Regions from separate parts of the Desulfallas thermosapovorans DSM 6562 genome, predicted to be linked through region 1. Evidence: riboswitches for the same ligand, from Rfam matches in the RefSeq annotation. Region 1 holds a riboswitch; each other region holds the start of a gene.
What was found. Region 1 has a riboswitch for molybdenum cofactor ahead of fdhF (formate dehydrogenase subunit alpha). Riboswitches for the same ligand answer to the same signal wherever they lie in the genome.
Positions count from the first base shown of each region.

Region 2: another riboswitch for molybdenum cofactor. It lies ahead of LX24_RS03345 (molybdopterin-containing oxidoreductase family protein); the one in region 1 lies ahead of fdhF (formate dehydrogenase subunit alpha).
Region 3: another riboswitch for molybdenum cofactor. It lies ahead of LX24_RS12440 (ABC transporter substrate-binding protein); the one in region 1 lies ahead of fdhF (formate dehydrogenase subunit alpha).

Region 1 is NZ_VNHM01000013.1:8,964-13,161, reverse strand. It holds gene fdhF (formate dehydrogenase subunit alpha) at 1-2,123, opposite strand, end outside; molybdenum cofactor riboswitch at 2,328-2,448, opposite strand; gene nuoE (NADH-quinone oxidoreductase subunit NuoE) at 3,131-3,622, shown strand; gene nuoF (NADH-quinone oxidoreductase subunit NuoF) at 3,638-4,198, shown strand, end outside.
Region 2 is NZ_VNHM01000003.1:22,616-26,813, forward strand. It holds gene LX24_RS03340 (ABC transporter ATP-binding protein) at 1-77, opposite strand, end outside; gene LX24_RS03345 (molybdopterin-containing oxidoreductase family protein) at 234-2,318, opposite strand; molybdenum cofactor riboswitch at 2,458-2,574, opposite strand; gene LX24_RS03350 (AzlC family ABC transporter permease) at 2,729-3,421, shown strand; gene LX24_RS03355 (AzlD domain-containing protein) at 3,408-3,731, shown strand; gene gatB (Asp-tRNA(Asn)/Glu-tRNA(Gln) amidotransferase subunit GatB) at 3,878-4,198, opposite strand, start outside.
Region 3 is NZ_VNHM01000016.1:53,900-58,097, forward strand. It holds gene LX24_RS12435 (acyl-CoA dehydrogenase family protein) at 1-933, shown strand, start outside; gene LX24_RS12440 (ABC transporter substrate-binding protein) at 1,071-1,946, opposite strand; molybdenum cofactor riboswitch at 2,093-2,214, opposite strand; partial or broken gene LX24_RS12445 (NAD(P)/FAD-dependent oxidoreductase) at 2,507-2,820, shown strand; gene LX24_RS12450 ([Fe-Fe] hydrogenase large subunit C-terminal domain-containing protein) at 3,272-4,198, shown strand, end outside.

The DNA of each region.
Region 1 (4,198 bases):
CTGTAATTTGCGGGATAGCCCATCTTTGTGCAAAGCTCGGCCACTACCTGCCAGTTGGTTTTGCCCGCCAGCGGCTCAATCGCCTTTCTGACCCGCTGCACCCGGCGCTCGGTATTGGTAAAGGTGCCATCGGTTTCGGCAAAACTGGCGGCGGGCAATACTACGTCGGCATATGCCGCGGTTTCGGTCAGAAACAGCTCGTGCACCACCAAAAACTCCAACTTCTCCAGGCCGGAGCGGATATGATTGCTGTTGGGGTCAGTGAGCACGGGATTTTCACCCAGGATATACATTGCTTTCAGCTCACCGGAGTTGGCTTTATCGAACATTTCGGGAATCATCAGCCCAATGTCACCGGACAGGGATACGCCCCAGGCCTTCTCGAACTTTTCCCGGGCTGCCGGGTCAATCACCTTCTGGTAGCCTGTAAACACATTGGGCAGCGCCCCCATGTCGCAGGCACCCTGCACGTTGTTTTGACCCCGTATCGGGTTCACCCCGGTGCCCGGGCGTCCCAGGTGGCCGGTGAGCATGGCCAGGTTGGCAATACTCATGACATTGTTTGTCCCGCATACGTGCTCGGTAATACCCAGGGTATAAAAAATCATCGCCTTGTCGGTACCGGCATAGAGACGGGCCACGTCATACAAATCCTGCACCGGTATACCGGTCAAACCGGACACGTATTCCGGGGTATATTTCTCAACGGTTTCCTTCAGCGCCTCAAAATTCTCGGTTCGCTCTTCCACAAAGGCCCGGTCATAAAGCCCTTCTTTAATGATGATGTGCATTAACCCGTTCAGGAAGGGAATATCATTACCGGGCCGGATACGCAGCCAGTAATCAGCTTCCTCCGCCAGTTCTATCCGCCGCGGGTCCACAACAATCAGTTTTGCCCCCCGGCGGGCTGCCTGCCTCATTTTATAACCAATAACCGGGTGTGCTTCGGTGGTATTGGTACCTATCAATAATAACAGTTCAGCCTGCTCAATTTCCGAAATTGAGTTGGTCATTGCGCCGCTGCCGAAAGAAGTGGCCAGACCGGCCACCGTGGGAGCGTGTCAGGTACGGGCACAATGGTCCACGTTATTTGTGCCCATCACCCCCCGGGTAAATTTCTGCACCAGGTAATTCTCTTCATTGGTGCACCTGGCCGAACTGAGGGCGGCAAAGGAATCGGCACCATACCTGTTTTTTATTTCGCTTAGCCTGGCGGCAATCAAATCCAACGCCTCGTCCCAGGAAGCGGGCTCGAAATTACCGTTGCGTTTAATTAAAGGGGTAGTGAGCCGGCGATCGCTATAAATAAAGTCCCAGCCGAACCTTCCTTTAATGCACAGGGCACGGCTGTTTACCGTACCGTCCGGGCTTGATTTAACCCCCACCACGCGACCGTCATGAACACACAGGTCGAAACTGCAGCCCGTACCGCAAAATGGGCAGGTGGTCCTCACCTTTTGCAATTCCCAGTTTCTGGCCTTGCCCTTGATCTGTTTTTCGGCCAGTGCCCCGGTGGGGCATACCGAAACACAGTTGCCGCAGAAAACACAATCCGATTCCACAAAGGGTACATCATAAAATGTGGTGGCCTTGGTATTAAAACCACGGTAGGCAAAGTCCAGGTTATTCTTGCCGGTTATCTCGGCACAGGCCCGGATACACTTGCCGCACAAAATACACTTGTTCAGGTCGCGAACAATAAAGGGGTTGCTTTCCTCAATGGCATAATCATGTTTTTCCCCGTCAAAGGGAGTTGTCTTGACGCCGTATTCATAACAGTATTGAGCCAGCTTGCAGTCCCCCATTTTCTCGCAGGTAAGGCAATCCTGGGGGTGATTGGCGATCAATAATTCCAATATGGTACGCCTGGCCTCAATTACTGCCGGCGAATGGGTTTGCACAACCATACCCGGGGTTACCGTGGTTACACAAGAGGCCGGCAGGTTGCGCATACCTTCGATTTCCACCACGCATAAACGGCACGCGCCAAAGGGACTGAGATCCGGTTCATAGCAAAGCCTGGGAATGTGAATGCCCGTTTGCTCGGCGGCATTTAATACCGTAGTACCTGCCGGGACTTCGATTTGCTGACCGTTTATAGTCAAGTTGACCATTTCCGCCATCCAACCACTCCTTTTCATTAGTCTAATGGCTCCGCAGTCTGTTGCCTTGCCACAGCAACCGGTGAACCTGCCGCCGTTACTGGAACAAAAGTGACCCGGAAACACAAAAAATCTCCAGCCATGGCCGGAGACTTTTTGCGTTAATCTCAAAATTATTTATCAGGCACTAAAACACGGCGCAAAGTATGCACCTAAAAGATTCTCTACCTGATTTAACAAGCCCCTTTCCAACCACGGGAGGCAAACTCGTTTCCGATTTTACCCAACGGCTTAACTGCCATGGCCAATCCGCTTTAGGCAGAAAAACTCGGAGCACATGATTAAGTTTTATATTGTTAGTAGATTTGACGGTCCGGTTAAAAATCCTGCTTTATCAAAAAATTTTGCAAACAAGATACCTGACTCCCATGATAAAGCAAATACAATCAACCATTTTGTGAGATATTTTATTAAATTTATAAAAAACCTATTGCTTTTTTTATTTTCTTTTTTTATTATAGTTATAAAGTATAATTAAATATAATGATTTGTATTAGCAAAACTAATAGTATTAACAAAATAATTCTGCAGTATTTTCGTAATATAGCTGTATAAAACGCCGCACTACTTAAGTCACCAATCTCCGCACAACATAAAATCTATTCTTTCTTTGATTTTGAACTGAATCAAGCAAATATCACCAGTACCATTTGTTAATTTATTTGCTATAATTTATTTGTTATAATTTTAAGGTTTATATTACCATAGTTTGTGAATATTTGCACAATTTTATTGGTAAACATTTAATTTGTTAGCAAACGATGGCACTATCGCGGGAAAGGTAAGGTTACAGGCATTGACGCGACGGCAAGTCATGCTGGTTTTATGTAACCGGTGCATGCAGGTATTTGAAGAATACTACCCCCGTACTACGGGAGGTGTTGAGTTTTTATGGTCCAAGCCCAAGCTTGGGCCCTCCAAACCGGAAAATTCCGGGAGCAATTTTATTAAACGAGGAGGAATGGAAGATGAGTCATGCATGTATGTGCAGCTCTCCCAATGAAGAAGAACTTTACCCGCTGGTTGACCAGGTTATTGAAAAGTACCGGGGCAACCCCAAAGAATTAATCACGGTATTGCACCGGATACAAAAACTATTTGATTACCTGCCCAGACAAGCGCTGGAGAAGGTGTCCGATGGACTGGGCATGTCCCTCAATGAAATTCACGGAGTGGCATCCTTTTATTCCTTTTTCTCCATGGTGCCCAAGGGAAGGCACAGTATTAAAGTTTGCCTGGGCACCGCCTGCTATGTAAAGGGCGGGCAAAAGATAGTTGAACACCTGGAGAAAAAGCTGGCGGTTCATGTGGGAGGCACCACGCAAGACAGAAGATTTTCCCTCGATGAAGTGCGTTGCATTGGAGCATGCGGCCTTGCACCCGCGGTACTGGTGAATGATGATGTATACGCCAAGGTAGAGCCTGACAAGGTTGAGGAAATTCTTAGCAAGTACGAGTAAAGGGAGTGATTTACGATGAAATCATGGCGCGCGCAAGTTTTGGTTTGCGCCGGAGCCGGTTGTGTTTCCTCCGGGTGTGCCGGTGTTTATAACGCCATCGTGGAGAAAATTAAAGAACATGGTTTAAGCGAAGAAGTAAGGGTAATTGAAACGGGTTGCCTGGGATCATGCAACATGGGGCCCCTGGCTCTGGTCAACCCGGAAGGAATTCTTTACATGAAGCTTACCCCCGCAGATGCCGGTGATATAGTGCTGCAGCACCTTGTTCAGGGTCAACCGGTGGAGCGGCTCATGTATAAAGACCCGGCCACCGGCAAAGCCATTGCCAAAATGGAGGATATTGATTTCTTCAAACTGCAACAAAAAATCGTGCTCAGAAACTGCGGTCTCATTGATCCCAAAAACATTGACGATTACCTGGAACGCGACGGCTACAAAGCACTGGAAAAAGTGCTACTGAACATGTCCCCGGAAGAAGTAATTGAAACACTGATTAACTCGGGCTTGCGGGGACGCGGGGGGGCCGGGTTCCCCACCGGTCTCAAGTGGAAATTCACCCACCAGGCCGCAAAAACA
Region 2 (4,198 bases), on a different contig from region 1:
GTTGACTTGCCGCATCCACTTGGACCAATCAGGGCAATTATTTCACCTTCATCTTGATCTATGTCAACGATAACCACACATGCAAATAACTGCTGCAACAAAAAGATGTACAGCGAAAAACCTACCCGATTTCTTCAAGGGTAGGTTTTTCAAGTTATACATATCTAATTTGTAGATTAATAGCGTTTTCCGGGACTGCTACATGAGATGGTTAAGATAGCCACAGGAATACCTTAGCATTTAGAGACGGTAACGAAATGTTCCTGCATGGCTATGCTGCCCCCGGCCTGATCCCAGATTTCCAGTCCACCCTGCATAAAACAATTGTCGGCCAGGCCTTTACCATAGGCACGGCTCTCCACCGGCAGGCGGTGGCCAAAGCCATGAACCACGAATACAGCTTCGGGGTGAATCAGCGGGGTCACTTTGGCCCGGATGGTTTCGGAATAGCCGTCCCGGCTGACCGTGACCCGCTCCCCATCGGTAATCTGAAGTTCTGCCGCAGCCCGGTCGTTAATCCACAATACGTTTTCGGACATCAGTTCCGACAACATGGGGTTGTTCACGGTATGGCCCTGGGTGTGCACGGCACAGCGGCCAAAGGTCAGGCGGAATTGCCCTTTGGGCGGCCGTTTCGGGGCAGTGTAAGGTTTTAAAGATGGAATACCCTGTTTTTCGAGCCTCTCGGAAATAATATCGATTTTACCGGAGGGCGTTTTAAACCTGGGTTCCGTAAAGGGCGGGTCTTCAACGGGCTGGGCCAGGTTTACAAAACCGGTGGCATTGAAATCCTCAGGCCGTACCCCGGTGCCCTCCAACTGGTAGTTCCAGATATCCTCAATAGAGCTAAAGGCCAGCTCGCCAATCCCCAGGCGCCTGGCCAGCCCGCAGATGATCTCCCAGTCCGCCCGCGTATCGAAGCGCGGCTGAACAGCCCGCCGGCGCACGAAGAAATAGGGCCGTAGCCCGTTTTTACAGGCCATGATACTTTCCCGCTCGAGATAGGTGGACAGGGGCAGCACTATATCTGAATACCAGGCGGTGTCCGACCACGTAAAGCTAACGGATACCAGCAGATCCAAATGATCGAATATTTGCCGCAGGCGATCCGGGTCGGGAAAACCCATCAAGGGATCATGGCGGTAGGCGATATAGGCCTTCACCGGGTATGGTTCACCGGTTTCCATGGCCTTGTAAACCAGGTGGGCCAAGCCCGGCCCCGCATCAAAATGCTTGTAAAGCCACCCCACACCGTCCGCACGCTTCTCGGTGGGCTTGGGGAACAGGTCCGCCAGTTTATTCAAACCCTTCCTCCCAACGTCGCCGGGTTTTTTGGTAAACATCAAACCACCCCTGGCACCGATGGAACCCAGGAGGGCATTGATGATATAAGCTGTACGGGAGACATAAAAAGAATCGGTATAGCGGGCGGTCATCCAGCCGGGGTGCCAGATCACGGCCGGCCTGGCGGCGGCAATTTCCTGCACGAAGCGCCGGATTTCACCGGCGGGAACCCCGGTTTCCCCTTCGGCCCATTCCGGGCTGTACGGGCGTACAAATTCTTCCAACTGGCCGAGATCATTTATCCAGCGGGCGGCATATTCAGCATCATAGAGTTTCTTGAATAAGAGCTCGTGAATAACTGCCAGGTTAAGGGCGTAGTCACTTCCGGGTCTAACCAATAGGAACCGGTCAGCCTTCGTCGCCGAAATAGTGGCCCGGATATCAATAACCGTGATCTTGCAGCCCGCGTCCATGGCTGCAGTCAGGTTAGTAACCTCCTGCACGTTGATAGCCTCAAATATATTGCGTGTTTGAAATACCACATGCCTGGCGTTTTTATAATCGTAAACCAGTTCCTCGCGGCCTGCACCGGTGACGGAAATGCAGGCGTGGTGCACATTGCGGGCACAGGAACTGTCGTGATTGGTATAGTTGGGGGAGCCCAAACCGCGCACAAACGCCTGGTGCAAATCTTTAAACGGCCCGCTGCGGTCCGAAAAGGCGACGCTGCGCGCCCCGTGTTTATCCATCACCGCTTTGAGCCTGGCGGCGGTTTCCTCCAAGGCCTCATCCCAACTGACCTGGCGCCATTTACCTTCACCGCGCTTGCCCTCGCGAATCATTGGCCCCTGGATACGTTCATGATCATGAAGCAGTGCAATTCCAGCGGCACCCTTGGGGCATATGGTCCCCTTCATCGCAGGTACGTGAGGATTTCCCTGGAGCAATTGCACATTGTCATTTTTTACCTCGGCCATGATGGGGCAACGCACAGTGCACATACCGCATACGCTGAATACCTGTTGGGTGGTCATATACCGAATTCTCCTTTTAACTTAATGATATGGTTCAAATTTAAAATAATTTTTCGACAAGTTCACAACCTGTTTTACCGGTATTAATGGAAAATAAACGGGCTTTGTCCTGCCAAAAGGAAACAAAGCCCGGTCATACCCAGGGTTTATCATCTCCTTTCCGCAATGGGAGGCAGGCCGGTTTCCCGGCATACCCTGCCGGTTCAAGAACCATAACATGGTTAACAGGTTATTGAACTCGGAGAGCTGTTTTAATTTATTGATTATTCAAACCAGTAGTATTTTATATGATGCTTGATAACGCGTCAAGAAAGTAGCGGACTTGGCAAAAAATAATAATGAAAAAACGCGTTTAAAGTACTATAATAGGTAAAATATTGTTATTCTTAAAACTGGAACGGGGACGTAAAATGCAAACGCAAGAATTGAAACAGGGAATAAACGACTCCATCCCGATAGTGTTGGGCTATTTACCTTTGGGTTTTGCCTTTGGGGTGCTGGCAACTGATGTGGGCATGTCAATTGTCCAGGCCACCATGATGTCGGTGTTGTGCTTTACAGGGGCCGGACAGTATATCGCCATTGGAGTTTTGCAAGCCGGCGGAGCGGTATTCACCATTATCCTGGCCAACGTTTTAGTGAATTTAAGATATTTGCTGTTTTCCACATCACTGGTGCCTTACCTCAAGGGCCATGTCCCAACCGCCACGGGCAGCATTTTATCCTACGGGCTGACCGATGAAACCTATGCCGTGGCCATGAACCGCTACCAGCAGCATGCGCCCACCGCTTCCTACATGGCTGGACTTAACCTTAGTTCACATACTGGCTGGATCGCCAGTACATTGCTGGGCGCCATACTGGGCAGCTATATCGGCGACACGGACCGCCTGGGCCTGGGTTTTACTCTGCCGGCAATGTATATTTGCCTGCTGGTGCTTATGATCAGAAATAAACCGGATGTTATTGTGGCTTTATCCTCCGCCTTTATTTGTTTGTTAATTGGTTATTTAATGCCTGCCACCATGGCAAATATGTTTAATATCATCATAGCAACCATTGCCGCAGCCAGTTTGGGGGTGTTCATCAGTGAGCGGAAATAGTATCTGGATCATGATCATCGGTGTTTCGCTGGTGTCCCTGTTGCCACGTATCCTGCCGGTGGCAATGTTTTCCCGCTATGAGTTCCCTGAACCGGTGAAACGGTGGCTCTCCTTTGTGGCCCCGGCGGTTTTGGGCGCTTTAACGGCGATAAGTGTACTGGCACCGGAGGGCGAAATTAATATCAGTATTCAGAATAAATATATCTGGGCCTTCATACCCACACTGCTGGTGGCCATCAAAACCAGAAGCCTGTTCTACAGCTTGCTGGTGGGCATTGTTACCATGGCTCTGCTGTATAATTTTATGTAATATCCACACCAAAAGCCGGGTGGTGGTACCTTTCGCTCGCCGGGCTAAATTTCCCGGGTTAAATAAAAGCCACCTGTGAAATGCCCAAACATTTCACAGGTGGCTTTTATTTGGAATCTTAATTTTTTTTCGCCCTATTATTTCTTCTATTCCCCCAGTTTTTCCCGCAGCATGGAATTGACCACACCGGGGTTGGCCTGGCCCCTGGTGGCTTTCATCACCTGACCCACCAAAAAACCGATGGCCTGCTTCTTACCGGACTGGTAATCCGCCACCGATTTGGGGTTTTTGGCAATAACCTCATCAATAATTTGGGCTAGTTGCCCCTGGTCGGATATCTGGGACAAACCCCTTTCCTTGACAATCTGCTCCGGGTCTTTGCCCTCCTCGAACATAACCTCGAATACCTCTTTACCGATCTTATTACTGATGGTACCCTTTTTAATCAACTGCAGCAATGAAGCCAG
Region 3 (4,198 bases), on a different contig from region 1:
AAAGCGTCGGCCGCTGTGTCACTGATAGTGGCAGCCCAGGAATTGGGCATGATGCCCATACTGGTGGGTGGTTCCGAGGCTCAAAAGGAAAAATACCTGCCGGGCATTGCCGACGGTGACCAAATCTGTGCCTTTGCCCTTACCGAACCTAACGCGGGCTCTGACGCGGGCGCTGTGAAGACAAGGGCTGTGCGGGAAGGGGATAAGTATTTGCTTTCGGGGCAAAAGTGCTTTATCACCAACGGTAGTATTGCCGATGTATTCACTGTTTTCGCCACCGTAGATCCCAAGGCTGGATTAAAAGGTTTAAGCGCGTTTATTGTGGAGAAAAATTACCCTGGTATAATTATTGGCAAAAAGGAACATAAAATGGGCATTAGGGGCTCTGAAACCACGGAGGTTATTTTTGATAATTGTCCTGTTCCGGTGGAAAATTTGATGGGTAAAGAGGGTGACGGGTTTAAAATTGCCATGATGACCCTTGACCGTACCCGTCCCGTTATCGGTGCCCAGGCTGTTGGTATTGCCCAGGGAGCTCTGGATTATGCCGTTAATTACGCCAAAGAGCGGGTTCAATTCGGCAAGCCCATAGCTACTTTCCAGGGGCTGCAATTTATGCTGGCGGATATGGCCACCCGGGTGGAAGCGGCCCGGCAGCTGGTTTATAAAGCTGCTTTCTTAATTGAACATGCTGCGGAGAATAATACTTCGACCACCGATATCAGCCTGTTTTCCTCCATGTGCAAGCTGTTTGCCTCGGATACAGCCATGCAGGTTACGGTTGACGCGCTGCAGGTGCTGGGCGGTTATGGCTATATGAAGGAGTACCCCTTGGAGCGGATGATGCGCGACGCCAAAATCACCCAAATTTATGAAGGTACCAACCAGATTCAGCGGGTGGTTATTGCCAAAAATATGTTAAGCGGTAAGTAACGGCTTTTTTATTAAGTGTTGCTATGACGAGATAAAATTGAAAAATGAAAAGGTGCAGTCAGCTGAATTGACTGGCTTGCACCTTTTTGGTCAGGCGATAGAGGGTCTGTTGTTTATCCTTGAGCGGTACAATTTTTTTAACCGTCCAGCCTGTCAGGGAAGAACAGCGGACTGCCGTATTTATCCACACCGAATTCCTTGATTGTTTCCTGGGTATCTTTATCGATCATAAACTCCACAAAGGCTTTGGCCCCTTCGGCATTAATCCGGTCGAATTTTTCCGGGTTCACCTGCATGACGTGGTAAATGTTTTTCAACGCTTCGTCACCTTCGGAAACAATCTCCAGATCGATGTTTTTTGATTGGGCCAGGAAGGTACCGCGGTCACTGAGTATGTAGGCCTGTTTTTCGTTGGCTACGGTTATGCTGGCACCCATGCCCTGACCGGTTTCCTGATACCATGCTTGTCCTGCAGGGTCAATTCCGGCGTCTTTCCACAGGCTTTTTTCCATTTTATCAGTACCCGAGTCATCGCCCCGGGAAATAAACAATGCGCCATTATCCGCTATCTTTCTGAATGCCTCCAGAATATCGGTGGTACCTTTCACCTGGGCCGGGTCCCCGGGGGGGCCCAGCAGCACGAAATCATTATGCATAACCAGCTGGTAGTTAATGACCGTCTGGTCTTCCACCAGCGGCTTTTCGGCGTCAGGAGCATGTACCAACAGCACATCGGCGTTGCCCATTTTGCCCATTTCCAATGCCTGCCCGGTCCCTACGGGCACTGTTTTAACAGTGTAGCCGGTTTGTTCCTGGAATTGGGGTACCAACACATCCAGCAAACCGCTATCCTGGGTGCTGGTGGTGGTGGCCAGGATAATATTTTTATTATCCGGTTGGGCCGATTGTTGCTCCTGCTGCTGGTTGTCATTTGCATTCTGAGCGCAGCCCACCAGCGCCGTCAACAGCGCCAGCACTAAGATCATCACAATAAGCGGGCTTTTTCTTTGCATTAATTATTCCTCCCTTTTCCTTGTTTATTTTTTTCAATATAACTACTGGGAATAAAACCGCTAAGCTTTATTTTCCCCCCTTCCTTGTCTTATGATCCTGGAAAAAATAAAAAGCCCTGCATTGCCAAGAAGGAGCATGCAGGGTTATAACCTAGCGGTTCTCTTCTTTCCGCAATGGGAGGCGGTCCGGTTTCCCGGTCCACCCTACCGGTCAGGCATCCATAACATAAAGTCTGCAGGATATCCCGACTCGAAGAGTTATATTTTACTCATTTATATAATAATAACGTTGTAAAAATTTATTTGCAATAGGTACATAACCATAGTTTTGTCTGCATGCTGCCATAAAATTCGGACGGGCCGGTCAATATTTTGTTAGAAGGATTTGACTGGATTTAGTTTAATAAATTATGGTAAGCTGCGGGTACTGTTTGACAAAAGGTGATAGGGGTCTTAATTTATGAAGGTTAATAATGGCGGGAAAAAATCAAAGTGGAGATACTGTTTACTGATTACGGTATTTCCGGTCCTCCCATACTTGCCCTCAGCGCTGTACCGCTGTTAAAGAGGCCGGGATTGCAGATATTCACAAACCGGCGGGACAGGTTACCACGGCGGAGAGAAATGCTATAATAGATATATTAAAGGATTGGCGCTTTGTAGTTACCGGCACCAATACCTGGCAGCAGGCACAGGTAACCACCGAAGGAGTAGCTGTCCGGGACGTGGACCAGAAAATATGGCTTCAAAGCTGGTGCCCGGGCTTTTTTTCGCCGGGGAGGTGCTCGATATCGATGGGGACTACGGTGGTTACAACCTGCAGTGGGCCTGGCCCTCAGGTTATGTAGCCGGTGAGAGTGCGGTCACACTATAAAAAAATATCGGGGGGAGAGAATGTATGTCAGGTTGCGGAAGTTGTTCGTCTTGCAGTTTGGATGATAAAGCCCGGGAATATAGAAACAGTGACGGGAAACCGGCAGTAAAATGTACCTTTTGCGGTAAAGAAGTGACCTTTGATAAATTACCGAAACATTGCCGGGTTACCTGTCCGGAGTGTAAAACCGATATAAAAGTTATACCGCTTTTATTGAATTAGCGAAGTCAGGCCAAAACTACCCGTGCTGGGGTAGTTTATTTTTTTGCCGCCGGTGGTAAATATTTTAACTTTGTCTCTTTTATATTTATAAGCCATCTATTGTCTTGCAATGCCGGTATAACTCGTTATTAGATGGAAAAACTGCATTATTTTTACAGGTTTCGACTCATAATTAATCAGAAAACGGCAATATTACATATATTGACCAATATTATAAAAGGTGAGCCGAATGCCTGAATCAAAGTACGAGGAAATTTTTAAAAAACTGGTTAAATCAGCCTACCGCGGTGATATGGATAACGAAATGGCCAAAATTCGAGACGGCGACAGTATTACAGACCAGTATCTGCTTTATGCTGCGGGGGGTGGCGACCCCAATACAGTGGTGTTTAAAATTCGGGATTGCAGTGGTCATTGTGATGCGGGCGATGATAACTGTGAAGCAGCATGTCTTTTTGGTGCCATTGTGCGCGATATGGAGGGAAATGTGGTTATCACCCCCAACAACTGCACTGGGTGCGGCAGGTGTGTGGAGGTATGCAAACATTACTCGCTGGTGGATAAGAAGGAATTTGTGCCGCTGATAAAACTTTTGAAAGACCGCAAGGTGCCGGTTTTTGCCATTATAGCGCCTGCTTTCATCGGCCAGTTTGGCCCTGCGGTAACCCCCGGCAAAATGCGGGCAGCCCTGAAAAGACTGGGTTTTTATGGTATGGTGGAAGTAGCCCTTTTTGCCGATATGCTTACTCTAAAAGAAGCATTGGAATTTGACCGGCATGTCACCCGGGAAGAAGATTTCATGCTTACCAGTATGTGCTGTCCCATCTGGGTATCCATGGTTAAAAGGGTCTATAAGGACCTGGTGCCGCATATATCCCCTTCCGTATCACCCATGGTAGCCTGTGGCAGGGGTATCAAACACCTGCATCCCGGTGCCAAGGTGGTATTTATCGGCCCCTGTATCGCAAAAAAAGCGGAAGCCAAGGAGCCCGATATTAGAGATGCCGTGGATGCTGTACTGACTTTTCGGGAATTGGAGCAAATATTTGAGGCGGTGGGCATAAACCCGTCTGAAATGGATGATGACGAAAGCGAGCATTCCTCGTCCGCGGGTAGGATATATGCCAGAACCGGCGGGGTTAGCCGGGCTATTTCA